Regions from separate parts of the Bradyrhizobium icense genome, predicted to be linked through region 2. Evidence: predicted binding sites of a transcription regulator. Region 2 holds the regulator's gene; each other region holds the start of a gene.
What was found. The regulator HrcA, encoded in region 2, represses chaperone genes, less so after heat shock. The targets are predictions, from matches to a motif close to GTTAGCACTCNCNNNNNGNGAGTGCTAAC.
Positions count from the first base shown of each region.

Region 1: LMTR13_RS15945 (co-chaperone GroES) is a predicted target of HrcA. The motif match lies at 814-842, and genes of this name have one in related genera.
Region 3: LMTR13_RS33415 (co-chaperone GroES) is a predicted target of HrcA. The motif match lies at 6,540-6,568, and genes of this name have one in related genera.

Region 1 covers NZ_CP016428.1:3,412,055-3,421,755, reverse strand. The annotation lists gene LMTR13_RS15955 (cupin domain-containing protein) at 1-69, opposite strand, end outside; gene LMTR13_RS15950 (usg protein) at 219-506, opposite strand; gene LMTR13_RS15945 (co-chaperone GroES) at 886-1,200, shown strand; gene groL (chaperonin GroEL) at 1,291-2,931, shown strand; gene LMTR13_RS15935 (phasin family protein) at 3,354-3,821, shown strand; gene LMTR13_RS15925 (hypothetical protein) at 4,281-4,478, shown strand; gene LMTR13_RS15920 (Crp/Fnr family transcriptional regulator) at 4,542-5,303, opposite strand; gene LMTR13_RS42535 (slipin family protein) at 5,745-6,272, opposite strand; gene LMTR13_RS42530 (SPFH domain-containing protein) at 6,269-6,895, opposite strand; tRNA gene LMTR13_RS15905 (tRNA-OTHER) at 7,304-7,371, opposite strand; gene LMTR13_RS15900 (DUF2778 domain-containing protein) at 7,629-8,750, opposite strand; gene LMTR13_RS15895 (DUF899 family protein) at 9,134-9,701, opposite strand, start outside.
Region 2 covers NZ_CP016428.1:31,152-40,852, forward strand. The annotation lists gene hemW (radical SAM family heme chaperone HemW) at 1-674, opposite strand, end outside; gene rdgB (RdgB/HAM1 family non-canonical purine NTP pyrophosphatase) at 667-1,296, opposite strand; gene rph (ribonuclease PH) at 1,308-2,021, opposite strand; gene hrcA (heat-inducible transcriptional repressor HrcA) at 2,299-3,387, shown strand; gene grpE (nucleotide exchange factor GrpE) at 3,506-4,120, shown strand; gene LMTR13_RS00205 (VOC family protein) at 4,325-4,753, opposite strand; gene LMTR13_RS00210 (helix-turn-helix domain-containing protein) at 4,835-5,686, opposite strand; gene pncA (bifunctional nicotinamidase/pyrazinamidase) at 5,718-6,431, opposite strand; gene LMTR13_RS00220 (hypothetical protein) at 6,529-7,482, opposite strand; gene dnaK (molecular chaperone DnaK) at 8,062-9,701, shown strand, end outside.
Region 3 covers NZ_CP016428.1:7,193,440-7,203,140, forward strand. The annotation lists gene hisG (ATP phosphoribosyltransferase) at 1-673, shown strand, start outside; gene LMTR13_RS33385 (glycosyltransferase family 2 protein) at 749-1,792, shown strand; gene LMTR13_RS33390 (ChbG/HpnK family deacetylase) at 1,789-2,625, shown strand; gene LMTR13_RS33395 (DUF2076 domain-containing protein) at 2,760-3,563, shown strand; gene LMTR13_RS33400 (L,D-transpeptidase) at 3,820-4,620, opposite strand; gene LMTR13_RS33405 (protein phosphatase CheZ) at 4,926-5,702, shown strand; gene LMTR13_RS33410 (hypothetical protein) at 5,824-6,339, opposite strand; gene LMTR13_RS33415 (co-chaperone GroES) at 6,681-6,977, shown strand; gene groL (chaperonin GroEL) at 7,137-8,783, shown strand; gene LMTR13_RS33425 (hypothetical protein) at 8,947-9,701, shown strand, end outside.

The DNA.
Region 1 (9,701 bases), 3.4 Mb from region 2:
GTGGCCCGCCCATTTCTTCTTCACGGCGGGCTGCGCCGCGGATCGTGATGCCACTTTCTTTTTGGCCATGCGTGCCTCCCTTTTGTTTGTGGCGGGAGGCTAACACAGAAAACTTTTGTAGGGTGAGCAAAGCGCAGCGTGCCCACCTTCGCGAGCGGAGTGTCAGATGGTGGGCACGGCGCTGTCGCGCCTTTGCGCACCCCTACGAGACCTGCAGTTCAATGCAGCCTGAACACACCGTCGACCGCGCGAAGCTCGGTCGGCTTGATCAGCCTGGAATGCGCCACCGTCACGGAAAACAGCGGGCCATCAAGCTTTTCCTGCCAGAACGCGAGGAAGTCCTTCAGCGCGGGGAATTTCGGAAACAGATCGTAGTTCTGCCAGACATAGGTCTGCAGCAATGAAGGGTGATCCGGCATCCGATAGAGAATTTGCGCCGTCGTCAGCCCGTAACCCAGCACCTGCTTCCGGAAGTCGTCGGAAGCCACTCCAACCCGCGAGACCATGCCAATACCTCCGGTTCAGGAGCGCATTGTCGTGGTGGCCACACACCGAGCCACCCCGGCGGAGATGCGCTCACATGAGAGAAATGTGACGCACGATACCAACCCATCACAAGCCTAAATGTTTAATGATTTGTTGAAAATTCGCGCGTTAGCAGCAGCTTACCGCACGTGCTAATATCGGTCCCAGCGTGCCGCCGTCCGGTTAATCATGATTAATGAAATTGGCAGGCGACATATTTGAGTGCCAATTTTTCTGCTAGAAGCCCTTGTCCCCCGAAGAATACTGGCCTAAATCAGCCGCAGCCGAGCTGGCACTCGCTGGCCCGGACTGCCAAAATTCCAGAATTCTACAACATTCCCAGACGTTTAGGAGGACTGCATGAACTTCCGTCCGCTTCACGACCGCGTCGTGGTCAAACGCATCGACGCCGAAGAGAAGACCGCTGGCGGCATCATCATTCCGGACAGTGCCAAGGAAAAGCCCTCCCAGGGCGAAGTCGTCGCCGTCGGCCCGGGCGGCCGTGACGAAGCCGGCAAGCTGATCCCGATCGACCTCAAGGTCGGCGACCGCGTGCTGTTCGGCAAGTGGTCGGGCACCGAGGTCAAGATCGACGGCCAGGAGCTCCTGATCATGAAGGAGTCCGACATCATGGGCGTACTCGACGTCACCTCGGCCAAGAAGAAGGCCGCCTAAGACATCGCCTGCCACGCTCACCCTGAGGAGCGCCCGCAAGGCGCCTCCCCCACAGGGTGAGAAACAAAGATCAACTCAGGGAAACCAAATATGTCAGCCAAAGAAGTCAAATTCGGCGTCGACGCCCGCGACCGCATGCTGCGCGGCGTCGACATTCTCGCCAACGCCGTCAAGGTCACGCTCGGCCCGAAGGGCCGCAACGTCGTGCTCGACAAGTCGTTCGGCGCTCCCCGCATCACCAAGGACGGCGTCACCGTCGCCAAGGAGATCGAGCTCGACGACAAGTTCGAGAACATGGGCGCGCAGATGGTGCGCGAAGTCGCCTCGAAGTCCGCGGACGCGGCCGGCGACGGCACCACCACCGCGACCGTGCTCGCGGCTGCGATCGTCCGTGAAGGCGCCAAGTCGGTTGCCGCCGGCATGAACCCGATGGATCTGAAGCGCGGTATCGACCTGGCCGTGGAAGCCGTGGTCGCCGACCTCGTCAAGAACTCCAAGAAGGTCACCTCGAACGAGGAAATCGCCCAGGTCGGCACCATCTCCGCCAACGGCGACGCCGAAATCGGCAAGTTCCTGGCCGACGCCATGAAGAAGGTCGGCAACGAGGGCGTCATCACGGTCGAGGAAGCCAAGTCGCTCGAGACCGAACTCGACGTCGTCGAAGGCATGCAGTTCGACCGCGGCTACATCTCGCCCTACTTCGTCACCAACGCCGACAAGATGCGCGTTGAAATGGACGACGCCTACATCCTGATCAACGAGAAGAAGCTGTCCTCGCTGAACGAGCTGCTGCCGCTGCTCGAAGCCGTGGTGCAGACCGGCAAGCCGCTGGTCATCGTCGCCGAAGACGTCGAAGGCGAAGCCCTCGCCACCCTCGTGGTCAACCGTCTGCGTGGTGGTCTGAAAGTCGCGGCCGTCAAGGCTCCTGGCTTCGGCGATCGCCGCAAGGCCATGCTGCAGGACATCGCGGTGCTGACCGGCGGTCAGGCGATCTCGGAAGACCTCGGCATCAAGCTCGAGAACGTCACGCTGCAGATGCTCGGTCGCGCCAAGAAGGTGATGATCGACAAGGAAAACACCACGATCGTCAACGGCGCCGGCAAGAAGGCCGACATCGAGGCGCGCGTGCAGCAGATCAAGGCGCAGATCGAGGAAACCACCTCGGACTACGACCGTGAGAAGCTGCAGGAGCGTCTGGCCAAGCTCGCGGGCGGCGTCGCCGTGATCCGCGTCGGCGGCGCGACCGAAGTCGAAGTGAAGGAGCGCAAGGATCGCGTGGATGACGCGATGCATGCGACCCGCGCGGCGGTTGAGGAAGGCATCGTGCCGGGCGGCGGCGTCGCCCTGCTCCGCGCCACCGAGCAGCTCAAGCGCCTCAAGACCCAGAACGACGACCAGAAGACCGGCGTCGAGATCGTGCGCAAGGCGCTGTCCGCGCCGGCCCGCCAGATCGCGATCAACGCCGGTGAAGACGGCTCCGTCATCGTCGGCAAGATCCTCGAGAAGGAGCAGTACTCCTACGGCTTCGACTCGCAGAACGGCGAATACGGCAACCTGGTCTCCAAGGGCATCATCGACCCGACCAAGGTGGTTCGTGCGGCGATCCAGAACGCGGCCTCGGTCGCGGCTCTCCTGATCACCACCGAAGCCATGATCGCCGAACTGCCGAAGAAGAACGCCGGCGGCCCCGCAATGCCTCCGGGCGGCGGCATGGGCGGCATGGACTTCTAAGGCCGGCTTGTCCCGGGCGCGGTGCGGCATTCTTCATGCCGCTCCGCAGAACCCGGGACCGCTCAACGAATGCGAAATGCAAAACCCCGGCAGCGATGCCGGGGTTTTTGTTTGGGCGGATCCGGACCGCAACGGCGCGGTGTCTCTGCAACGTCACGCTGAAGCAAAACCTTCCCGCTGCTTGAGCTATCCCGGTTATGCACAGCGCTGTGTAAAATATACCAGCGTATGCGTTGACAATTTCAAAAAAACTTTTCGCGAGAGTCGCAAAACGAACCGACAGTCCCGCCTCTCCTAGGCAAAGTGACATCGAGGGCTGGAATCAAATCCTCATCCACAATCTGATCGAACGCGAAGCGTGAGCTCTCGTGACGCAAGCTGGCGTCGCAAGGAACGCTTTCGCTTGGAAAGGTAATGTTGCCGTGAGTGAAAGCGAAATGAAAGCCAAGCCGAACGGAACGCATATTTTCGGAATGCCGTGGTTGGACTTCTCCAAGATCGCCGCGCCTGGCGTGGTTCGTGAGCTTACCGAGCAGGGCTTCGCCCGCGCACGCGAAGGCTGCGAGAAAATCAAGACCGCTTCGGAGGAGATGACGGAAGCGCTGCGCGAGAGCTATTCGAGCAATGCGAGGAGCGCGACCGATTACGGACTCAAGCTGTTCGAAATCTCAAACGCCAATGCCGCCTCCACCCTCGATTTCTTCGTCCATCTGTTCGGCAGCAAGTCAGCTACCGATGTCCTCACCTTGTCCGCCGCACAGGCGCGCAAGGCGTTCGACACCGCTTCTGACCAGAACAGGGAATTGTGGACGCTTGCCCAGAAGCTTGCGACGGAAACGGGTGAGCCGATCCGGAAGCACTTCACCAAGGCTCTCCATCAAACCGGCTAAAAATACCGGCGCTCAATCACATCCAGGACTACGTCAAGGAGGGATCCGGCCGGTTGGAACAGCCCAGCGATGAGCATGCGGCCCACTACCCCGATGCTCTATCAGACGCGGTGCGCGATGCCCCCCAAGTAACCGCACCGATAAGCGCATTCCAACCGGCCGGTGCTTTTTCAAACGACAAAGCCAATCTCGAGGGAGGGCGATATGGGAATGGTCATGGTCAAATGTCCGCGAACCGGACATCCGATACCCACCGGCATCAAGACTGATCGCGAGAGCTTTAGCCGCAGCGCAGTGTTTTTCTCGCGGACCCGTTGCGTGATCTGTCACACCGATCACGCCTGGTTCGCGCGAGAAGCCTGGGTCGATGAGCCGAGCATCCGCGTGCGACGTCGCAGCGCTGGCTCCCCGGCGTAAGCGTCGGCACAGATCAAGTGATGATCGCGATGGAGGGACACCATGGCGCGCACGCAAATCTCAACCGACACATCCATCTGGCTTCTGCAAGCCAAGGGCTTTCTTGACGAAGCGCGACGGCTGAAGCCGGGCCCTGAGCGCAACGAGCTGCGCCAGACCGCGAGGGTGTTGCGAGAGATTGCGAAGCTCGAGGCGGCATCCGAGCCGGCACTCGACCGCAATTGGCGGCAGAGAACCTGATCGGGCGAAGAATCCACCCCATGATGTGGTTCCAGAAGGTCGAGTGGTCGCGCGGACACGCGCTCACACGGCGCCGCCCGATTTGATTCCCGGAATCCGCCGATCTTCGGGCAGAACCGCCGCGCGAGATCGGGCCGAATGGAGCGCGAACATCTCCTCGACTTCGAGATGCATGACGTTGTGGCATTCGCATGCGACCGCCGCGAGCCGCGCCGGATCGATCTCGATCAAGCCTCGTCGATCGGCCTTGATCGCTCCACGCGCGCGCAAGTTGCGCATCAGAAGCGTCACCGTCGTGCGTCGCACACCGACTATTTGCGATAGCGCCTGCTGGGTGAGCGGGAGCACATCATGGTCGACCCGGTCGCGAAGCTGAAGCAACCAGCGAGCCATGCGCGCCTCGACCGGGTGAAGCGCATTGCAGGCTGAACCGAGTTGAAGCTGCATCAGCATCGCCCTGACGTGAATCTGGACCGCTTGCCGGATCGCGGGGCTCCGGTTGAAAGCGGCGTGAAATCGCGATGCGGGGATCCGAAAGGCGGTACCCGCCGCACGAACGATCGCGGTCATATCTGAAGGTGACGGCCCGAGCACCGAAAGAATGCCTACTGCCCCCTCACGCCCGACTGCGGCTGTGGCGACCGTGTGTCCGTCCGCCATGTCGATCATCAGCGAGATGGCGCCGCTATGAGGGAAGTAGACGTACTCGATTGCGTCACCCGCCCGCAAAAGGACCGCGTCCTGATCGAGCGCGATCGTCTCAAGCTCGGGCTCCAGCAGATCGAAGTCCGACGCCGGCAATGCTGCAAGAAGGCGATTTCCCATTCCGCGGCGAGGCGTCACTGCGGGAAACCCTTGGGGCGTCGGCGACCATCTCCGTCTGGAGCGTCGTGGAACGGGAGCTTTAACATAAGATTGAAAATGCCTTTTTTACGCATACTCACTCAAACAGGCTCTCGCTCTAACAACAAACTCCAAACGTGGGCGCGAGGCAGGCTGCTCGCGGTATCTCAAGGAGTTAGATGCAAATGCGCCGCCGGACGCAACCGCAAAATGCGCATGGGTAACACCGTAAGCTTACGGGGATGCACGGTTCCATTCCGGCGCACGGCAAGACAGCGCGCTATTCGCGGAGACTTTTCCACCGTAGAACGGCCTCCGCTCTTCTTCATAGAAGGCGACGACAGAGAACGGGTCACAGAGCATATCGTCACGATTCAACCCAATCAGAAGTAGTGAAGGGCCGCCCGTAGGCGACCCTTCCTGTCACGCGTTCTCCGCAGACTTGATGCGGACCAGCTTGCTCAGCAGCGCGTCGAGGCCCTGCCCGTCGCCCGCATGCAGGTCGATCCGGCCGACCTTCTCCACCAGCCGCTCCAGCGACTCCAGCTCCTTGAGCCGCAGCAGCAGAGGGTTCTCCTCCATCAGCCTGGCCGTGTTCAGGAGCGAGCGCGTTGCCGCGGTCTCTTCCTGCCGGCGGATCAGGTTCGCCTTCGCGACCCGCTCCGCCTCCACGACCTTGTTGACGAGTTCGCGGATCTCGCCGGGCAGGATCACGTCCTTTACGCCAAGCTCCGTGACCTCCACACCGCTGTCCGCGACACGATCACGCACGTAATCGCGCAGCTCCGCGTCGAGCGCAGCCTTCGCCGACAACACCTCGTCCAGCGTGCGGCCCGCAACCGCTTCACGGATCGCGAACTGCACCAGGCGGTACAGCCACGCATCCACGTCGGGCACGGCCGCGACCACGCGCACGGGGTCGACGATCCGGCGGAATGCCGTCAGGGTCACACGCAGCGCGATGCGATCCTGGTCAGCATTTCCTGCGCGGTGATCTCGACCGCCTGAGGACGCAGATCGAGGCGCTTGACCTCGATCTTGCGGCCGGCGATCCAGAAGGCGTGCCGCCCGGGCGCCAGCCGCTCCACCAGCCGGCCCTCGACATAGAGCAGGCCGGCCTCATGGTTCTCGACCACCGCTTCCGTCACGACGGTAGGACGGTTGCGCTCGATCATCGCGAGATGGCGCTCGGTCACGCGGGGATCGCTGGCCACATCGATGCGCTCGACATCGATCGACGTTGCGACCTTCCAGTAGACGCGCGCCTGCCAGGGCGTCATCAGGTGCACGGGGCGGCCATCGAGACTGACGATGGCGATCTCATTCGCCTTCGTCTCCACCGCCTCGAACAGCTCCGCGGCCAGATCGGGCCGCGCGGCCTTCAGCACCGCGTAACGCTCCACAGGGAATTCGGTGCGAACGATGTTGAAGACCTCCGCCGTCCACTGACGCCGCAGATCGAACAGGAGGTGGCGGCCGGGTTCGAGCACGCGCTCGAGCCTGCCGTTGCGCGTCAGCAACGCGCGCTCGCCATCCTTCACCGTCAACGTCTTCATCAGCAAGTGCCAGGTCATGGCACGCCTCCATGGTTTGCCCTCCGGCCCGCGGGGTCGGAAAGCGGGTTTCGTTTTGCAAAGGATGTGAGGACGCGGACGACGCTTCCTGAAAGCTCGGCGGGCCGGGTTTGAGCTTGCGCAGATAGCGGGCGCACGCGCGCGATCGCTCGACTTGCGTCGAGCGCTCGAACGTTGCCACCCGGCATCTCGCGCAAGCGGTATCCACCGCGGCGCAAAGCCGGTCTCACAGTGTCTTAGTTCGGACGAAAAGCCTTAGCGGCGATGCGGCCGGACTGCGACTGAAGCGCGCGTCCGGTCCCCGTCAGAGGAATCAGCTTTTCAGGCTGAACCGGAGCGGAGCGGGATTCGAACCCGCGTCACGATGATTAAACGTCATCTGCTCTACCACTGAGCTATCCTTTGTTGTGCAACAGATCGGAATCGAACCGATGCCTTCGGGGTATCCCCCGACGCTCTCCATGAGCTACAATCGCGTCTTCGTTCGGCGGAACACGAAACCGGAGACCGGCCCGCGCCAGTCGGGATCACAACGAGCCCGAACCCATGGCCAAAGCGAAGGAGCGCGGACATAAGGCAAGCACCCTGAGATTGCAAGCCCCAGCGCAGGAATTTTTCGTCGGATTAGATCGGCTGTAGCGGCGCGATCACACTGAAACAGGATGGGCGAAGCCACTGCGGCAAGCCGCACCTCCGCGCTCGCTGGGTACCCTCGCGAAGTGTCGCCGCCGCCCTACTGGATCTTCGCCAGCACTGCGAGACGGCGGATGCCCTTGTTGCGATAGGCATCGAGGAACGCGTAGTAGTCCTTGAACGACACGCAGCCGTTGGACTGTCCGCTCGGCCCCAGCATGTAAGTGTGGGCTAGCAGACCGTCGCGGTTGAAGATCTTGTCCTGGCCTCCGATCGGCGTGAGCCGTAGCGCCGGTACGCCGTGAAACAGCGCCTCGCGCGGCTTCAGTTCGTAGATGTGCGGCGGCGTTACGCCCTGCATCCTCACATGCGCGTAGCGAACGTCATCCATCTTGGAGCCCAAACCAGAATGTGCCTCGAGCCTCGTGCCGTCCGGCAGATACACGGTTTTGGCGGCAATATCGTAGACCGCAGTCTGACGGTCATAGGGCGGTGAGCCGCCGAGCATGGGGTTCTGGCTCCGCGTATCGATGATGCTACCGGTGACGCTGGCGTCGGCGGAGGCATAGGCCAGCAGCGAGTTCGACGGCTGCTTGCCCCACAGCTTTTCGACCATGTTCGGCTTCCCGGTTGTGCCGATCGACATGACCGCCGCCGTGGCGCGCTGCGCCATGTCGCGAATGGGACTACCGGATGCTTTCGCAGGCTCCTTCGGCGCTGGCGCCGGTACATTGAGAGCAAGCTGGGTCGTGGGGACCGAAGTCTTCGGCTTCGGCGTTTCCGCGAGCTTGGGAGCTTCAGCGGCTTTGGGCGCTGGAGCCGAGGCCTCAGCCAATTGCGTTGTTGCGGCCGCTCTCGACGGCTCGCCTTGCGCGGCGGCGGCTGCGAACCTTTCGTTGAACATCAGCGATGTCGCGACATTCTCCGGGGCGGGCATCACCAGCGGGCGTTGCTCCAGGGACGCGAAGATTTCGTTGAAAGCGGGCCGCACGGTCCGCGCAGCGACGGCGCTCGAGTTGTTGACGACGGGTGCCTCGAAGGCGGAGCGGTTCACGGATGGATAGATGCTGGCGCCGATCACATTGCTGTAAACCGTCCAGGCGCAGCCCAGCACGAGGCCTGCGACCGCGACACCGCCGAGGAATTGTTGGGGAGTGCCTTTACGGGAAGATCTCCTGCGGTTGTGGGCCGCAGGACCGAACGCACGCGTACGCTTACTCATTCACACAACGCCCAGAACAACAATTCCACCAAGTCCCCTGTTGATGCTGCGTCCGGAGACGTTCCCTGCAGCATCTCGCAGAGGCACAGAGCGTCATTAAGGCGAATTTTAGTTAAATCCGGATTAAACGCGGGCAGATGTAAGGCGAGCCCAAATCCATGGAATTATTGGCGAAATTGTCTCCGCAATGATGCGGGGATTGGTCCCAATCAGGGACACCCGGCGTGATGTAACACCGAGTGTCCCATAACGGGCCAAGTTCGGCCTCAATCCGTGAACGGGTCGAACGCATTCTCGCCTGCCATCGCCACGGCGAACGGACGCAGCGTGTGCTGGACTTTGATCGAGCCGGCGTGCTTGGCGATCACTTCCGGGCAGCCCAGTTAATAGCTCAACCGCGGATACCAATCCTTGCCGCGCCCTTCCGGCGTTGTGTCGAGAATCGTCCACAACGGATCGATATCAGGTGCGCCGCGCGGGTCCTGTCCGGGATCGGCGGTCGAGGGTCCCATTTCACCGGACCAGAAATGGCGGATGCTGCCATCGCGGCGCGTGAACACGTTGTAGCCGGGCGCGTCCGCATCCGCGGCGCTGACAAAGTCGCGCGTGTAGTCGCCCGACGCATCCGAATAGATCCGATGCCGCGTCCACCCGCGCGCCCTCTTCGCCTCGATCAGCCGCGCGATCGGCGAGCGGGCCACGAACACGAAGGCGATGCGCTGCTCGACATCGGGCAGCTTGCCTTCCCACGTGCTCATGAACGACGTGCACATCGGGCAGGGCTGCTCGCGCTGCGGGCCAAACATGTAGCTGTAGATCACGAGCGTCTGCTTGTCGCCGAACAGATCCGACAAATTGACCTTGCCGCCCTCGCCCTCGAATTCATAGTTCTTCGTCACCGCCCCGCCCGGCGGCAACGACCGGCGCAATTCGGCGACCCGTTGGATATGA
Region 2 (9,701 bases):
ACCGCCTCGTCTGGTGTCTTGAGTTTGCCCGCCGCGTGCAGGCCGAAGAACGGCGTGCCTTCCTCGATGGTGAGTTGGTAGAGCGAGAGATGCTCGGCGGCTTCAGAGATCGCGAGCTTCAGTTCATCCGCCCACATCTGCGGAGTCTGGTCGGGGCGGGCGTAGATCAGGTCGAATGAGTAGCGGTCGAACGCAGTGCGCGCGATCGCGACCGCATCGAGCGCCTCGCGCGCAGTATGCAGCCGTCCGAGCGCCTTCAGCGAGGCGTCGTCGAGCGCCTGTACGCCAAGCGAGACGCGATTGACGCCGGCTGCGCGGTAGCCGCGAAACCGCGTCGCTTCCACGCTGGTGGGGTTGGCTTCGAGCGTGACCTCGACATTGCCGGCGACGCGCCAGTGCTTGCCGATCGCATCCAAAATCGCGGCGACGGTCTGCGGCTGCATCAAGGACGGCGTGCCGCCGCCGAGAAAGATCGACGTCACGGTCCGCCCCGGTGCGCGCGCCGCCGTGGTTTCGATCTCTCGCGCGAACGCGCGCGCAAAACGTTGCTCGTCGATGGGTGCGTGGCGGACGTGGCTGTTGAAATCGCAATAGGGGCATTTCGACAGGCAGAACGGCCAGTGCACGTAGACGCCGAAGGCGTCCTTGGGGCGGGGGCGCTCGCGACTAGCCAAGGCAGATCTCCGCCAGTTTGACGAAAGCCCGTGCCCGGTGCGACAGGCCCAGTCCGAGCGGCGGCAGCCCGTGCTTTTCGATCGAACTCATCTCGCCAAAGGTCCGCGTATGCCCGTCGGGCAGGAATGCCGGATCATAGCCGAAACCGGCGGTGCCGCGCGGCGGCCAGACCAGGGTTCCATCGGCGCGGGCCTCGACCTCTTCGAGATGGCCGTCGGGCCAGGCGACGCAGAGCGCGGAAACGAAATGCGCCTTGCGTTTCTCGGGCGTGGTCGCGCCGCGCTCCTGCAACAGGCGCTCGATCCTTGTCATCGCCGCCATGAAATCCTTGCCCTCGCCCGCCCAGCGCGCCGAATAGATTCCCGGCGCGCCATCGAGCGCATCGACCACGAGGCCGGAATCATCGGCAAAGGCCGGCAATTGCGCGGCCTTCGCCGCCGCGATCGCCTTGATTGACGCGTTGGCCCGAAACGTCTTGCCGGTCTCTACCGGTTCGCCGAGGCCCAGTTCGCCCGCGGAGACCGCCTCAACCCCGTGCGGCGCCAGCAATTCCCGCATCTCGGCAAGTTTGCCGGGATTATGGGTCGCGATCACGAGCCGGCCGGTGATTCGACGGTGCATGTGCGATCAGACTACGCGACGGCCAGCTTCTGCAAGTCCACCAGGCGCGCGACACCCTTGCGCGCCAGTTCCATCAGCGCCAGGAACTCGTCTTGCGAAAACGGCGTCTTCTCGGCGGTGCCCTGTACCTCGATGATGCGGCCGTCGCCGGTCATGACGAAATTGGCATCGGTCTCGGCCTCGGAATCCTCGGCATAGTCGAGGTCGAGCACCGGCGTGCCCTGATAGATACCGCAGGAGATCGCGGCGACATTGTCGCGCAGCACGTTGGCTTTCAGCATGTTGCGGTTCTTCATCCAGCCGATGCAGTCGGCCAGCGCCACCCAGGCGCCGGTGATCGAGGCTGTGCGGGTGCCGCCATCGGCCTGGATCACGTCGCAATCCACCGTAATCTGACGCTCGCCGAGCGCTTCGAGGTCGACGGCTGCGCGCAAGGAGCGGCCGATCAGCCGCTGGATCTCGACCGTGCGCCCGCCCTGCTTGCCGGCCGCCGCCTCGCGGCGGGTACGCTCCAAGGTGGCGCGCGGCAGCATGCCGTATTCGGCCGTGACCCAGCCGCGGCCCTGCCCCTTCAACCAGGGCGGCAGCCGTTCTTCCAGCGTAGCGGTGACCAGCACATGGGTGTCGCCGAACTTCACCATGCAGGAACCTTCGGCATATTTGACCACGCCGCGTTCCAGCGACACGGGGCGCAACTGATCGGGCGCACGGCGGCTCGGCCGCATGAGAAATCCTTTCGAAAGTCGACGAAAATTCGTTCGCGGGTGCTTGTAGGAGGGGGAACGGGCAGCGGCAAGGGCTTTTGCCCTTGGGGGTAGAGGTTCGGTTCTGAATCAATCAGAACCGAACCTCTACCTTCTTGTTTTGACGCGTTTTCTTTACCCGAACCGGCGCCACCCCGGATCAAATCCGAGGGCATGCCTCGCTCGAAAACGCTATGCGAAGCGGACGCTTGTCATCGGCCCGCCGGATCGACAAATTAGGGGTATCAGGGAGTTAACAGTGGCCCACCACGATCCGATTGGCCTGATCGCGCCGCATGCGGGGCTCGCCCAGCTCAACGAGCGCTCGCGCGATATTTTTCGTCAAATCGTCGAGAGTTATCTCGCGACCGGCGAACCGGTTGGTTCGCGCAACATTTCGCGTCTGATCGCGGTGCCGCTGTCGCCGGCTTCGGTCCGCAATGTGATGTCGGATCTCGAGGCGCTCGGCTTGATCTATGCGCCGCATACCTCGGCCGGCCGCCTGCCCACCGAACTCGGCCTGCGCTTCTTCGTCGACGCCTTGATGCAGGTCGGCGATCTCACCGAGCCCGAGCGGGAATCGATCCAGAGCCAGCTTGCCTCCGTCGGCCGGGCGCAATCGGTCGAGGCGGCGCTCGGCGAGGCGCTGACGCGGCTGTCCGGCCTGACGCGGGCGGCTGCGGTGGTGCTGACCGCGAAATCCAATTCGCGGCTGAAGCACATCGAATTCGTCCGCCTGGAGCCGGAGCGCGCGCTGGTCGTGCTGGTCGGCGAAGACGGGCAGGTCGAAAACCGCGTGCTGGCGCTGCCGCCCGGCGTGCCTTCGTCGGCGCTGACGGAAGCGAGCAATTTTCTCAATGCGCGGATTCGCGGCCGTACGCTCGCCGAAGCGCGGCTCGAACTCGAAACCGCGATGGCGCAGAGCCGCATCGAGCTCGACCAACTGACGCAGAAGGTGATCGAGGCGGGCATCGCAAGCTGGTCGGGCGGCGAAAACGAGGACCGGCAATTGATCGTGCGCGGCCACGCCAACCTGCTGGAAGATTTGCACGCGCTGGAAGATCTCGAACGCGTCAAATCGCTGTTCGACGATCTCGAGACCAAGCGCGGCGTGATCGATCTGCTCGGCCGCGCCGAGCGCGCCGAAGGCGTGCGGATCTTCATCGGATCGGAGAACAAGTTGTTCTCGCTGTCCGGTTCCTCCACCATCATCGCGCCCTATGGCGACGCGTCGGGTCGCATCGTCGGCGTTCTCGGCGTGATCGGGCCGACCCGGCTGAACTATGCAAGGGTAATTCCAACGGTGGATTACGCCGCCCGGATCGTCAGCCGGATGCTGGGCGGCTGATCCGCCACGAATCGACCCCAATCCTGGCTGGTTGCGCTTGATTTTCGGCCCCTAAAGCACGATATCCCGCTCAGCAAATCCCCATCGAACCAGAACCGTTTTTTGAGAAGGCAGTCTTATGACCGATCCCAACCGGCCGAGTGATGACGCGGTGAACCCGGCCAACCAGACCGGCGAGCCCGTGGTCTCAAAACCCTACATCATGCCCGACGATCCCGAGGAAGGATCGGTCGAGGCGTTGATGAAGGAAGCGGCGGAAGCGCGCGACAAGATGCTCCGCACGCTGGCGGAGATGGAAAACCTGCGCAAGCGCACTGCCAAGGAAGTCGCCGACGCGCGCGCCTATGGCATCACCGGCTTCGCCCGCGACATTCTCGAAATCGCCGACAATCTGCAGCGCGCGCTCGATGCCATGCCGGCCGAAACCAAGGCCAGCGCCGATCCGGCGCTGAAGGCCTTCATCGAAGGCGTCGAGCTGACTGAGCGCTCGCTGCTGAACACGCTGGAGAAGAACGGCGTCAAGAAGTTCGATCCGTCGGGCGAGAAATTCGATCCCAATTTCCAGCAGGCGATGTACGAAGTGCCCGACCCTTCCGTTCCCGCAGGAACAGTGGTTCAGGTCGTGCAGGCCGGCTTCATGATCGGCGAACGCGTGCTGCGCCCGGCACTCGTCGGTGTGTCGAAAGGTGGCGCCAAGGCAGCGCCGGCCACTGCTCCCTCAGAGCAAAGCTAGCATCTCGTGTCCCGGACGCGGTGCGGCGTGAAACGCCGCTGCGCAGAGGCGGGACCCAAGCCGCAGCGTATGGACCCCGGATCAGCAGCGCACCACGCCGCATGCGCGGCGCGCTGCGCAGCATCCGGGGAACGCCCACAATAGGCGTTACAAAAACTGGATTCATCGGGCGCCCGACTGAATGCGCTCGACGCTGGCCTGCGCTTACAGCGGCTTCTCGTCCGCGTTCGGCCGGTACGTGCCAAAATTCCAGAGATTGCCTTCCGGATCCCGGCAGGCGAAATTGCGGCTGCCATAATCCGTATCGTGCAGTTCCATCTCGATCTTGACTCCGGAAGCCTTCACCTTGGCGTACAGCCCATCCGGATCGTCGACCGCGACGTAGAGCGCGTCGGTGCGGCGGCCATTGATATCGCCGACCAGTTTGCCGTATTCGTCGTCACTGCATTGGCCGAGCATCAGGAGCGAGGAGCCGTAGGCAAGTTCGGCATGTTGCACCGTGTCGCCGTTGCGGTAGATGACGCGTTCGGTGAAGCCGATCACGTCTTTCAGCCAGCCGATCATGGCCTCGTCATTCCGACAGCGCATCGTCGGATAGATGCGCGGCGCTTCGTTTTCGCTTCGTTGGGTCACGGAAAAACTCCTTGCGGACTGTTGCTGCGCCATTGTGCGCACGCACGGCAGTGTCGGCTTGAAGATTTGTTACCAGAGTGGTCAGGCGTCCAGTGCGTCCAGCGAGCGCAGCAGGCGGCTGTCAGTCAGCGCCAGCCGGTGGGCCCAGGCCGTTGGCGGTTCGCCGGCAAGGGTTGAAAATTCGCGGACGAGATGCGCCTGGTCGGCATAGCCGCTTTCGGCCGCTATCCCTGCCCAGCCGCTTGCCGCTCCCCTCCGCGCCAGTCGGCACGCTTCATGAAAGCGCATCATGCGGGCAACCGGCTTCGGCGCCAGACCAATCTCCGTTCGGAAGCGATCGACCAAATGCTTGCGGCTCCAGCCGATCTCTCTTGCAAGCGCAGCGATGCGCACGCCGCCCGTGCTGCGTGCCAGCCGTCCATAGGCGAAAGCGATCTCGGGCGAAGGCCGATGGCTGGCACGGCCTGCAACAAAATCCTCGACCAGATCGAAGCGATCCTGCCAGCGGGCTATAGCACCGAGCCGATCGCGCAGCTCACGCCCTTCGCGGCCCAGCACGTCGCCGATGTCGACCATGCGCGCGGCGAGATCGACGACGGCGCCGCCAAAGAAGCGATAGGCGCCGAGCGGCGTGAAATCGACCTGCACGCATTCGGCGCCGCCATCGGATTCGATATGAACCGGGCCGGCATAAAGCCCGGCGGCGAAGCTCGGCTGCCGGTCGGCGGCGTCAGGCTCGCGCCCGAGCGCAATCAGGAACGGCGTGCCGAAGCTGATGATCAGCGGCACCACCAGGCCGGCGGCTTCGCGCTGGACAAACCGGCCGCGCGCCGTTTCGCGATAACCGGTCATGCCAGTGATCAGGCCCGCGATGCGCTGTGACGGCGCACGACGGATTATCTCGAACGCGAATGGAGCCGCTGGACCTGACATCCCAAGCCTCTGAACTGGGCGAACGAACGCGCTAGCCTGCGATGTCCCCCGACTGAATGCGCTTGACGCCCGCCTTGGTCATGTCGGCCCAGGCTTGTGCGAGCGAGCCCTGGGTGTCGATGCCGCGGCAGGCGTCCTCGATCACATAGGTCTCGAAGCCCGCCTTGCGAGCGTCGAGCGCGCTCCATGCCACGCAGAAGTCGGTGGCGAGGCCGGCGAGGAAAACCCGCTTCACCTCGCGCGCCTTCAGGTAGGCGGCGAGCCCCGTCGTGGTCTTGCCGTCGGCCTCGGTGAAGGCCGAATAGCTGTCGATTCCCTTGTGAAATCCCTTGCGGATGACGAGGCCGGCATGCGGGATCGAAAGGTCCTTCGACAGCGAGGCGCTCTCGGTGCCCTGCACGCAGTGCTCGGGCCACAGCACCTGCCTGCCGTAGGGTAGATCGATGGTTTCGAACGGCTTCCGGCCGGAATGGGATGTGGCGAACGAGATATGGCCCGGCGTGTGCCAGTCCTGCGTCAGCACCACATTGGCAAAACTCTCGGCGATGCGGTTGATGACGGGAACGACCTGATCGCCGTCATTGACCGCGAGGCTGCCGCCGGGCAGAAAATCGTTCTGCACGTCGATGACGAGCAGCGCGGATGCGTCGTCAGGTTCGATCGGTGCGTTCCAAAGCGCCGTTGGAGCGAGGGCAGCGATGGACGTCGCACTGAGCGCTGTCAGAACCAGCCAGCGATCGAGCATCGTGCTTCTCCCGGTTGTGAACCCGACGGGGAAAGGCTAGTTCCACGCATGTGCGAACGAAAGCCCGAAATTGCGGCGCGGCCCGCAAATTTCGCGATCAGGTCCGCGGATGGATTCCGTCGCGCACGGCGCGGAATCGTGGAAAGGCCTTGGTCCAGTCGTCGCGCGGCGAAGAGCCGATGATGCGCATCGAGGTCTGCGAGCCGAACCGCAGCCACTGCACGATCGTCACCGGCGTGTTGTCCTTGCCGCTGATGGCATCGATGCGCGTCTCGTAGCCGGGCTGGCCATCGATGCGGACCGGCTCGGACATCGTGATGCGCCCGTCGCGTACGCCGGGAATGGTTGTCGCGATCTGCTGGGCAAAGCGGCCGCGATCGTCAGGCGATGCCGCCGTCGAGCCGATCAGGCCGATGATCATGAAGGGCGCGATCTCGAAGCCTTTCTTTTCGTCGCTGTCGGAAAGGATCAGGGCCGCTCCCGGCGCCAGTGTGCGGACGTTCTTGAAGCTCGAGAGTTCGCTGATCTTGAACGGCATCAGCCCGAGCTGCTCGTCGATCGGCACCTCGTTGCGGATCACGGCGGATGCAAACATCTGGCGCACGGCATCGTCGGTATAGATCTTCGAGGCGTTCTCCGGCACCTGCACGGCGACGTAGCCCGAGAAGGTGGGGCCGGGCAGGATCATGGAATAGCGGCGCACGTTGGTGGCGCCGTCCTTGGCATTTTCGGCGGTGTAGTAGGCGAGTCCCGCTTTGGTCTCGATGCTCTCCGGCTTGATGCCGCCAGTGCCGCCGGGATTGGCCTTGAAGGCATTGGCGACCTCGCCATAGGCTTCCGCGGGCAGGTCCGCGACCAGCACCTTGACGCCCTTATCCTCGGTCTCGAAGCCGATGAAGGATTTGGCCTTGTTGAGGCCGACCAGCGGCGTCATGCCGACCCTGGCGCCCGGCGGAAAGACCGGATCGGCGGCAAACGCGGAAGCGGCAACGGCAGAAGATATGGCGGCGACGATCAGGGCAACCGCAGCGAAGTAGCGAAGGGGCTTCATGGAGGATCTACCGGGTTTGCATGGAGGCCGCTCAGTGGGCCGGACGATGCAGCGCGTGGAATCTCTAGTCGTATCTCTGGGCCTGTTGGGTACGACAGCGTCGTTCCAGTCGGCCCGCTTTTAGCGGTTTTGACGTCCCTGCAACAGGGCTGGGTAGGCGTCCGTTCCCCCGTTACGTTCCGATATCTCGGCTTTTTTGCGGGTTTCTGCCCGGTCTTCGGGCTCTTTTTGAGGCGCCTCCAGCGGCCAAATACCGCTCCCCCTCGGACGCGTCCCGAGCCCACTCGATAGGCCGATACCCAATTGCTGCGCAACGTCTCCGCGGCGCGATCGACGAGCGGCCTTGCCGATTTCTTAATCGCGCTCCGGGCACAGGCCCCGAGCCGCCCGGGTTGACACATTCTTCCAAACGTCAGGCTTTTCAGGCCCTAAGCTTGCGTTCGGTCCTTGCAGGCCTAACCCACCCTCCTATATGAGGCTCACCGTCGCAATATCGCGAGTATTTGAACGTTGGGGGTTCGGTTAGGTGCGCCGTCCAGGGCCCAGCCAACCTGCCGCAAAAAGAAGGATATGAGGACCATGGGAAAGGTCATTGGGATCGATCTCGGCACCACGAATTCGTGCGTCGCCGTAATGGATGGCAAGACTGCAAAAGTCATCGAGAACGCGGAAGGCATGCGCACCACGCCTTCGATCGTTGCCGTCACCGATGACGGCGAGCGCCTCGTCGGCCAGCCCGCCAAGCGCCAGGCGGTGACCAATCCCGAGCGGACGTTCTTCGCGGTGAAGCGCCTGATCGGCCGCCGCTACGACGACCCGATGGTCGAGAAGGACAAGAAGCTCGTTCCCTACAAGATCGTCAAGGCATCGAACGGCGACGCCTGGGTCGAAGCCGACGGCAAGACCTATTCGCCCTCGCAGGTCTCCGCCTTCATCCTGCAGAAGATGAAGGAGACCGCGGAAGCCCATCTCGGGCAGAAGGTCGAGCAGGCCGTCATCACCGTCCCCGCCTACTTCAACGACGCGCAGCGTCAGGCCACCAAGGACGCCGGCAAGATCGCCGGTCTCGAAGTGCTGCGCATCATCAACGAGCCGACGGCGGCAGCGCTCGCCTACGGTCTCGACAAATCGAAATCCGGCACGATTGCGGTTTACGACCTCGGCGGCGGCACCTTCGACGTCTCGATTTTGGAAATCGGCGACGGCGTGTTCGAGGTGAAGTCGACCAATGGCGATACCTTCCTCGGCGGTGAAGATTTCGACATGCGCCTGGTCGGTTATCTCGCCGATGAATTCCAGAAGGAGCAGGGCATCAACCTGCGCAACGACAAGCTCGCCCTGCAGCGCCTGAAGGAGGCCGCTGAAAAGGCCAAGATCGAGCTGTCCTCGACGACGCAGACCGAAATCAACCTGCCCTTCATCACGGCGGACCAGACCGGGCCGAAGCATCTGACGATGAAGTTGACGCGCGCCAAGTTCGAAGCTCTGGTCGACGATCTCGTCCAGAAGACCATCGAGCCGTGCCGCAAGGCGCTGAAGGACGCAGGCCTCACCGCCGCCGAAATCGGCGAGGTGGTGCTGGTCGGCGGCATGACCCGCATGCCGAAGGTCCAGGAAGTCGTGAAGCAGTTGTTCGGCAAGGAGCCGCACAAGGGCGTCAACCCGGATGAAGTCGTCGCCATCGGTGCGGCGATTCAGGCCGGCGTGCTGCAGGGTGACGTCAAGGACGTGCTGTTGCTCGACGTGACGCCGCTGTCGCTCGGCATCGAGACGCTGGGTGGCGTGTTCACCCGCATCATCGACCGCAACACCACGATCCCGACCAAGAAGAGCCAGGTGTTCTCGACCGCCGAGGACAACCAGAACGCCGTCACCATCCGCGTCTTCCAGGGCGAGCGTGAAATGGCGGCCGACAACAAGGTGCTCGGTCAGTTCGACCTGATGGGCATTCCGCCGGCGCCGCGCGGCATGCCGCAGATCGAGGTCACCTTCGACATCGACGCCAACGGCATCGTCAACGTCTCGGCCAGGGACAAGGCGACCGGCAAGGAGCAGCAGATCCGGATTCAGGCATCCGGCGGCCTGTCGGAGGCCGACATCCAGAAGATGGTCAAGGACGCCGAAGCCAATGCGGCCGAGGACAAGAAGCGCCGCGAGGCTGTCGACGCCAAGAACCATGCCGACGCACTGGTGCATTCCACCGAGAAGGCGCTGGCCGA
Region 3 (9,701 bases), 1.2 Mb from region 2:
CGTCGTCGCGGTGCCGCAGGCCTGGATCGACGTCCGCACCATGGCCGATCTCGATGATGTCACGACAGGCTTCCGCGCCCAGCATAACCGGCGGATGCGGGTCGCTACCAAATACATCAACCTGACGCGCAACTTCTTTGCTTCCCACGGCGTGGTCGACTACCGCATCGTCGAAAGCGCCGGCGCCACCGAAGGCGCGCCCGCCGTCGGTACCGCCGAGATGATCGTCGACATCACGACGACAGGCGCGACGCTCGCCGCCAACGGGCTGAAGGTGCTCGACGACGGCGTGATCCTGCGCAGCCAGGCCAATCTCGTGGCATCCCGCGATGCCGACTGGTCGGCAGAGGCCCGCGAGACCGCGCGCGTGATTCTCGATCATATTGCCGCGCGCGCGCGGGCCAGCAAATATCGCGAGGTGCGCACACGTTTCGCCGGCTGCAACGCGGCGTTGCTTAACGAGGCGCATAACCGTTTTGGCGTGGTGGCGCCGTTCGGCGGGCCGACCTCGTCCGGCATGCTCACGCTGCACTGCCCACCGATGCATCTTTACGCGCTCGGCAGTTTCCTGCGCGAGCATGGCGCCGACACGGTTTCGATTGCCTCGCTCGACTATGTGCTCGACCGAGAAAACCCGCTATTTGCCAGGCTCGAGGCGTTCCTGCGGCAATAAGGCCGCCGTTTCGTTCATCGTTGCGACAGCTTCTCGCAGGTAACATATACGGTTGAATAATCTGGGACCTGATCGATGACGCTCGGCTCTGACGTTTCCCGCCTGACGACCACCGCCTCCAGCGCGGCGGCAAAGGGGCTGTCGATCGTCGTGCCGCTGTACAACGAGGCGGCAGGCCTCGCCTTGCTGCACGAGCGGTTGATCGGCCTCGCCAGAACGCTGAAGGCGCGTTACAGCCTTACCTGCGAAGTGGTCTATGTCGACGACGGCAGCGCCGACGACACGCTGGCGATCGCGCGCGCGCTTAAGCCCGATGCGCTCGACGTCCAGGTGGTGTCGCTGTCGCGCAACTTCGGCAAGGAGGCCGCGCTGATGGCGGGGCTCGACCATGCACGGCTCGGCGCGATCCTGTTCATGGATGGCGACGGCCAGCATCCGCCAGACCTGGTCGAGAAGCTCGTCGCGCACTGGATCGATGATGGCTACGACGTCGTCTACACGGCGAAGGCGCATCGCGACAATGAATCGTTCCTGCGCCGCCAGGCGGTGCACGGCTTCTACGCGCTGATCAATTGGGGAGCGCGGCAGAAGATTCCCGAGGACGCCGGCGATTTCCGCCTGCTGTCGCCGCGCGCGGCCGCAGCGCTGCGCCAACTTCCCGAACGCAACCGCTTCTTCAAGGGCCTGTCGAACTGGATCGGCTTCCGCCAGATCCGCGTTGATTACGAGCCGGCGCCGCGCGCGCATGGCGTCACGACGTTCAGCCCGGGCCGGCTGATCGGCCTGTCGATCGAGGGACTGACGTCGTTCTCGGTGGCGCCGCTGCGCTTTGCGAGCCTGCTCGGCGTGCTGCTCGCCATCAGCGCCTTCCTGTTCGGCCTCACCATTCTCTGGGAAGTCTGGACCACCGGCAAGCAGGTCCCCGGCTATCCCTCGCTGATGATCGGCATGATGACGATCGGCGGCGTGCAACTCATCATGATCGGTATCGTCGGCGAATATATCGGCAAGATCCTCTCCGAGCTGAAGGCGCGTCCGATCTATTTCGTCGCCGAGCACAACGAGAAGCGCGCCGACGGCGAGACGACGGCCAGCACCGAGCGGACCGCCGCCGAATGAACGATGCCGCGCCGCCGCGCCGGATCTGGCTGTGCGCCGACGATTACGGGCTGGCCGAAGGCGTCAACCGCGCCATTCGCGATTTGATCTCACGCGGCCGTCTCAATGCCACCTCTGTCATGGTGGTGGCACCTGCGATCGGGCGCGCCGAAGTCGCCGCGCTGCAGGAGGTGGCCGCGGCGAGCCCACGCTGCGCCATCGGGCTGCACGCGACGCTGACGGCGCCGTTTCGTCCGCTGACGATGCACTTCAGGCCGGTCGATGGCGGCTTGTTTTTGCCGTTTCCGAAATTGCTGCGGGCGGGCCTGTTGCGGCGGCTCGATCCTGAAATGATCGAAGACGAACTCGCCGCTCAGCTTGCCGCCTTCGAGGACCTGTTCGGCCGCGCGCCCGATTTCGTCGACGGCCACCAGCACGCACAACTCTTCCCGGGCGTGCGCGACGCTTTTCTGCGCGTCGTGAAGGAGGCCGCCCCCAACGCCTGGGTTCGCCAGGGCGGACGTCTCAAACCGTCGCTCGACGCGCCCAAGGCCTTGGTGCTCGACATTCTCAGCGCGCAATTTCGCAAGCGCGCCACCCACGCAAAAATCCCGTTCAACCCCGCCTTCGCCGGCGCCTATGATTTTTCGAAAGAGTCCGATTTCGGCGCGCTGATGGGTAAGTTCCTCGAAGGGCTGCCCGAAAGCGGGCTGGTGATGTGCCACCCTGGCTTTGTCGACGAAACGCTCGAGAGTCTCGATCCCCTGACCACCCAGCGCGAGGTGGAACATGCGTTTCTGGCAGGTGATCGCTTCCCGACATTGCTGGCGGCGAATAAAGTTACGTTGAGTTGACGAGAAATTCGGGAAATCCGCCTGGCGTTTTGTCGCATACCAAAATTTAATTCGGCCACCCACTACTTGCGTCACAAAGCCCTCCTTACATCTTTCCCGCGCGTCGCTGGGATTTCGACGCGAGGGAGAGGGCCATGACACCGCAAGAACGCCAACTGATTGACGATCTTTTCGACCGCCTCGCCAAGCTAGAAAGCGCCAAGCGCGATCCGGAAGCAATGTCGGCGATCATGCAGGGCCTGCTCAACGCGCCCAATGCGGTGTATGCGCTGGTGCAAACCGCGCTGGTGCAGGACGAAGCACTGAAGCGCGCCGACATGCGCATCCAGGAATTGGAAGCGGCGGCGGATCAGCAAAACCAATCCGGCGGCTTCCTCGATTCGATGCGCGATGCAATTTTCGGGCAGAACCAGCCGCAAGGCGCGTCGGGTTCGGTACCGAACGTCCGCGCGCCCGACATGGGCGGCCGTCCGACCTGGAACAGCGGTCAGGTGCTGCAACAGAGCCAGGCGCCCGGACAGTATAATCAGCCGGCCTATGGCCAGCCTTCGGGCGGCGCGCAGCAATCGCCGTTCGGCGGCGGTGGCGGCTCGTTCCTCGGAACGGCAGCGGCGGCCGCGGCCGGCGTGGTCGGCGGATCGCTGCTGGCCAACAGCATTCGAGGGATGATGGGCGGCGGCAACCACCAGGCGTTCGGCGACACGGCGAACCACCGCGGCGGCGTCGAAGACCGCAGGCCGTGGGGCGATCAATCCGGCGGCGATCTGGCGCGCGAGGCCGGCATCAACGACATCGGGTCATCGAGCCGCCGCGCCGACAACAATGATGACAATGGTTCGCGGCAGGGGTTCTTCGATTCTGCGTCGCACGACGAAGACGACATGGATCACGATGGTGACGGTTTTGACGGTGATGACGGCGACAGCGATTACGCGTGACGCGCGCCGGACCTAAAAGGAGAAACGGCCGCCCGATCGGGCGGCCGTTTTTTGTGACCGTCGTCCCTGACAAGCAAGCGGGTCGCGCGAATGCGCGCCCGACGACAGGCTCCGCGCGATCAGGGCCCCATAACCACAGATGCCTGTTGTGGCAGAGGCTGTACCGCTATCTCGCACAACAACGAGCAGTGGTGGTTGTGGGTCCCTGCGTTCGCAGGGACGACATTGTTTTCGCGGCTTCACTCTTGCTCAACAATCAAATCACCACCACCTTCGCGCCGACGCCGACGCGGCCGTAGAGATCGATGACGTCCTCGTTGCGCATGCGGATGCAGCCGGACGAGACGTTGGTGCCGATAGTCCAGGGCTCGTTGGAGCCGTGGATGCGATAGAGCGACGATCCCAGATACATCGCGCGCGCGCCGAGCGGATTTTGCGGGCCGCCTTCCATGTACCGTGGCAGATCGGGGCGGCGCGCCAGCATTTCCGGCGGCGGCGTCCAGGCCGGCCATTCCTTTTTCGCCGAAATCGTCTTGACGCCGGACCAGGTGAAGCCGGGGCGGCCGACGCCGACGCCGTAGCGCAGCGCCTTACCGTCGCCCTGGACCAGGAACAGGAACTTGTTCGGCGTGTCGATCACGATGGTGCCCGGGCTTTCCTTGCCGTGATACTCGACCACCTGCTTTTCATATTTCGGATCGAGCCGGTGCTGGGCGGGATCGAACGCTTCCTCCTCCTCGCGCCGCATCGACTGCTGCGGATCCATCGGCGGCAGCAGCGTGCGCCGGCCGGCATATCCGTAGTCGGGTTGCTGCTGGTAGACGGACTGCTGATAACGCCCGCCCTGGGGCGCATCGCCGAACAGGAATTCGATGAAGCCGCCGCCCATATTGGAGCGTTCGGCAGCGGCTACGCGCACCGGCACCGGCGGCGCGGGCTGGCGGGCGTAGATCACGGTGGGCTCGGCTGATGATGAGGCGTCGATCGCCGCAGCCTCACTGGCAAGGCAAAGACAAGACCCGCTCGCAAGGAGCGCAACAAAAATTTTTCCGGACATCGACGTACTCTGTACTGTTCGTCACTGCGGGTTCGCGGGCGGCGCGACGAACGCCGCTGCACGCGATCAATACAAATCAAAACCTAATCGGTTTGGTAAACGGAAGCCGCGTTTTGATTCACCACGTCGGCAGGCGCGTCTGGATTTGTCCGGTAGCGTTTATTTTGGGTGAACGCGCACCCCTCATGGTTAATCGTTGGTGTGCGCCCGCATGCAAAGCGCCGACGCACGATATCGCGCCGTGAACCTGACGTTAAATCGCCATGGTTTAAAACACCCAGGCAATGAAGGGGTGGGAAAAACTCATGTCGGTAAGTCGCAAACGTTTTCGTATCGAACAAGCCATTCTGGGCGATACGCCAATTGTCATGCCTGCAGTCGAAGGCGGCGAGATCGGCCCGATGCATCGCGAGATCATGGCCGAACTGCGCGCGATCCGGGCACAGATGGCCGGCTTCGGCCACGCCCGCGCCGCTTCGACCGAGGGCGCGGACATGATCCGCGAAGTCGCCGAGTCCCACGCGCTTCTGGAAACCTATCGCGCGCAGATCGAGCAGTGCGAGAAGCTGAAGGTCGAACTCGATCTCATTCACGACGCCATCAACCGCACCAAGCGCGAAATCGCCACCCTGCACGGCAAGAGCTTTGACGGCCAGGAAATGGCCAAGGTCAACGGCGAACTCGGCGCCGTCGTCGGCGGCACCGAACAGGCCACCCAGCAGATCCTGGAAGCCACCGAAGCGATCGACCAGGCGGCGACCGCCCTCTCCAAGAACATCTCGCCCGACCAGCAGAAGCTGCTCAGCGAGGACATCCAGGAACGCGTCGTCTCGATTTTCGAAGCCTGCAACTTCCAGGACCTCACCGGCCAGCGCATCAGCAAGGTGATGACCACGATGAAGTTCATCGAGCAGCACATCTACACGATGATGGACATCTGGGGCGGCGTCGACGCCATCAAGGCGCACGCCCAGCCGATCGTCGATACCCGCGAAGGCGACGCCAAGCTGCTCAACGGCCCGAAGCTGGACGGCGACGCCGGCCACGCCTCGCAGGACGACATCGACGCCCTGTTCGATTGATGGTGAACAGAGACCTAAGAATCAAAACGCCGGCATGATGCCGGCGTTTTTTTGTTTTCGCTGTCATTCCGGGATGGTGCGTCAGCACCAGACCCGGAATGACGGTGTGAAGTTGGCCGCCTCACGCCCGCGGCGCGCAGCGCACATACACCATGTTGCCGTAACGGACGGCGGCATCCTTTTCGATGAAGCGGGTCACCATCACGCGGCCGTCGAACGAGACGATCTCGCGGTCCTGGTCGCCGCCGGCGGGACCGGGCGGACCGATATAGTTCTTGCCGCTCGGGCTGCCCTTGAGGCGCAGTTCCTGCGGGGTGGCCTGGTCGGCCAGATGCATGACGACGCCGCCGCTGGCGCCGGCGCCGATCACGTAGGGCTGCTTGCACTGCCCGCGCGCGGCCGCCTCCGTGCGGGTGCGGTCATTGGGATTCTGGAACGAGGCGAGGCCCCAGCGGCCGACGATCTCGTCGGAGCGGATGGTTGCGGGCATCTCGGGCGCAGCGGCGGGCTCGGCCTCGGGCGGCGGACTGGACGACAGCGATGGCAGGCTCATGCTGCTGCACGCCGCCAGCAAGATCGAAAGCGCCGACGCGATCGCCAGATTGGCAACCGTACGCGCACTACGTGAGCTGATCATCGCATTCCCCCGAGCAAGTACTTGGCCGCTCCCGTCAGCAGCCAACCGCAAAAAGCCTGCCGGAGCAATGACGTCGGTTAAAATTACGCCACTGCACCGATTTGGTTTCCGAAGCACCATCCTATATTGGCCTCACCAAGGCTTTAACCCCCTTGTTTGCTTGACAGGATCGGCGCCAAGCCATATTCCCCGGCTCCACGTTTAGCACTCAAATACGACGATTGCTAAGGGTCGTGCTGTCCCGCCCGGGGCGGCGTCGAATACCCGGCATTCCCAGCCATTTTCGAGTGGCACAGACCCGAAACCCAAGCCTCCCAGAGGAACTTCAAAGAGGAGACGTCATGGCTAAGACCAAATTCCGTCCACTGCACGACCGCGTCGTGGTGAAGCGCATCGATGCCGAAGAGAAGACCAAGGGTGGCATCATCATTCCCGACAGCGCCAAGGAAAAGCCGTCGCAGGGCGAAGTCACCGCCGTGGGTCCGGGCGGCCGCGACGAGGCCGGCAAGCTGATTCCGATCGACGTCAAGGTCGGCGACCGCGTGCTGTTCGGCAAGTGGTCGGGCACCGAAGTCAAGCTCGACGGCGAGGAACTCCTGATCATGAAGGAGTCCGACATCATGGGCGTGCTGACTTAATTAGCGAAGCCGAAGCGGCGCCGCGCTCTCCTTCGTCATGCCCGGGCTTGACCCCGGGCATCCATCACCCTTCGAAGAAGATGGATTGCCGGGCCGAGCCCGGCAATGACGGGTGAATGGAGCCGCCGCTGATTACCCCAATTTTAAGGAGTCCAAACAATGGCTGCCAAAGACGTTAAATTTTCCGGCGACGCCCGCGACCGCATGCTGCGCGGCGTCGACGTTCTCGCCAATGCGGTAAAGGTGACGCTCGGTCCGAAGGGCCGCAACGTCGTGATCGAAAAGAGCTTCGGTGCGCCCCGAATCACCAAGGACGGCGTCACGGTCGCCAAGGAGATCGAGCTCGAGGACAAGTTCGAGAACATGGGCGCGCAGATGCTGCGCGAAGTCGCCTCCAAGACCAACGACACGGCCGGCGACGGCACCACCACCGCCACCGTGCTGGCGCAGGCGATCGTGCGCGAAGGCGGCAAGGCGGTCGCGGCCGGCATGAACCCGATGGACCTCAAGCGCGGTATCGACATCGCCGTCCACGCCGTCGTCAAGGACATCGAGAAGCGCGCCAAGCCGGTCGCCGCCTCCTCCGAGGTCGCCCAGGTCGGCACCATCTCGGCCAACGGCGACACTGCCATCGGCAAGATGATCGCGCAGGCGATGCAGAAAGTCGGCAATGAAGGTGTGATCACGGTCGAGGAGAACAAGTCGCTCGAGACCGAAGTCGACATCGTCGAAGGCATGAAATTCGACCGCGGCTATCTGTCGCCCTACTTCATCACCAACGCCGAGAAGATGACCGCCGAGCTGGAGGACGTCTTCGTGCTCCTGCACGAGAAGAAGCTGTCCGGCCTGCAGTCGATGCTGCCGGTGCTGGAGGCCGTGGTGCAGTCCGGCCGTCCGCTGCTGATCATCGCCGAGGACGTCGAGGGCGAGGCGCTGGCGACGCTGGTCGTCAACCGCCTGCGCGGAGGCCTGAAGGTCGCCGCCGTCAAGGCGCCGGGCTTTGGCGATCGCCGCAAGGCCATGCTGGAAGACATCGCGATCCTGACCGGCGGTCAGCTCATCTCCGATGAGCTCGGCATGAAGCTCGAAAGCGTCACCATCAACATGCTCGGCCGCGCCGGCAAGGTGGTGATCGACAAGGAGAACACCACCATCGTCAAGGGCGCCGGCAAGAAGAAGGACATCGAGGCCCGCGTCACCCAGATCAAGGCGCAGATCGAGGAAACCACCTCGGACTACGACCGCGAGAAGCTGCAGGAGCGCCTTGCAAAACTCGCCGGCGGCGTCGCGGTGATCAAGGTCGGCGGTGCGACCGAGGTCGAGGTCAAGGAGAAGAAGGACCGCGTCGAGGACGCCCTCAACGCGACCCGCGCGGCCGTTCAGGAAGGCATCGTGCCGGGCGGCGGCGTGGCGCTGCTCCGCGCCAAGAAGGCGGTCGGCCGCATCAACAACGACAATTCCGACGTCCAGGCCGGTATCAACATCGTGCTGAAGGCGCTGGAAGCCCCGGTTCGCCAGATCTCGGAGAACGCCGGCGTCGAAGGGTCGATCGTGGTCGGCAAGATCCTCGAGAACAAGTCGGAGACCTTCGGCTTCGACGCCCAGACCGAGGAATATGTCGACATGGTCGACAAGGGCATCATCGATCCGGCCAAGGTGGTGCGCACCGCGCTGCAGGACGCCTCCTCCGTCGCCGGCCTGCTGGTGACCACCGAAGCCATGGTCGCCGAACTGCCGAAGGAACCGGCCCCGGCGATGCCCGGCGGTGGCGGCGGCATGGGTGGCATGGGCGGCATGGGCTTCTGAACCCCGCGCCTTCTCGCACCAACAGATCGAAGGCCGCCTCCGGGCGGCCTTCTTTTTTGGAGATGATGCGAGCCGATCGCTTCAGGATGTGCTTGGCTCGAAAACGCTGTCGGGGTTTGCTACTTACGACCCCTGCCGATTCCATCGTTTCAGGGAATTTCATATGCGCGCGCGCTTCCTTCTCCTGCTCGGTCTGATCACGGTCTCCCCGAGCCTCGCTTTCGCCCAGATGAAACTTCCCTCCAAGACGGCGCCGGGCGCCACCGAGACGCGCTATTTCACCGCGATCGACGGCCTGATGGACGGCAACGCCGACGTCATCCTGAAGGAAACCCGCCAGGGCAAGAACGTCACCGCTGCTACCCTCGACGTCTGCTACCCCGCCACGAAGGGCGCCGACCGCAAGGACCGCTTCGTCGCCAACCTCACCGTCAGCGGCCAGAACCTGACCGGCACCACGCAGAGCCTCGGCGACAAGCTACCGGTTTCCGTCAAGCTGGTGCGCAAGCCTGTCGGCGACACCTTCGAATTCCGCGGCCAGATCAGCATCGGCCAGACCGTGACCGAAGTGACCTCGACCGACAATTCCGATCTCAGCGAGAAGGAATTTCTGGACAACCAGACCAGCGACGACGGCATTACGCCGGCGCCGAAGGATTTTACCGACGTGTCGCCGGAAACGATCGGCGTGCGGGTCAAGCTCGACGCCGCGCTGGATTTCCTCAAGAGCCTGAAGGGCGAGGCCGTCGAGGTCGGGCTCTCCAGCCTTTCGATCTCCTGCGATGCGCTGCGCGCCGGCGAGCAGACCATCAACCTCACGGCCGATCCGGAACGCGCCGCGGCGCTGATTGCAAAGGCCAAATCGATGCCAGGCGTGGTGGCCGCGGGATGGACCAGCGGCTCCGTCGAAATGGACCG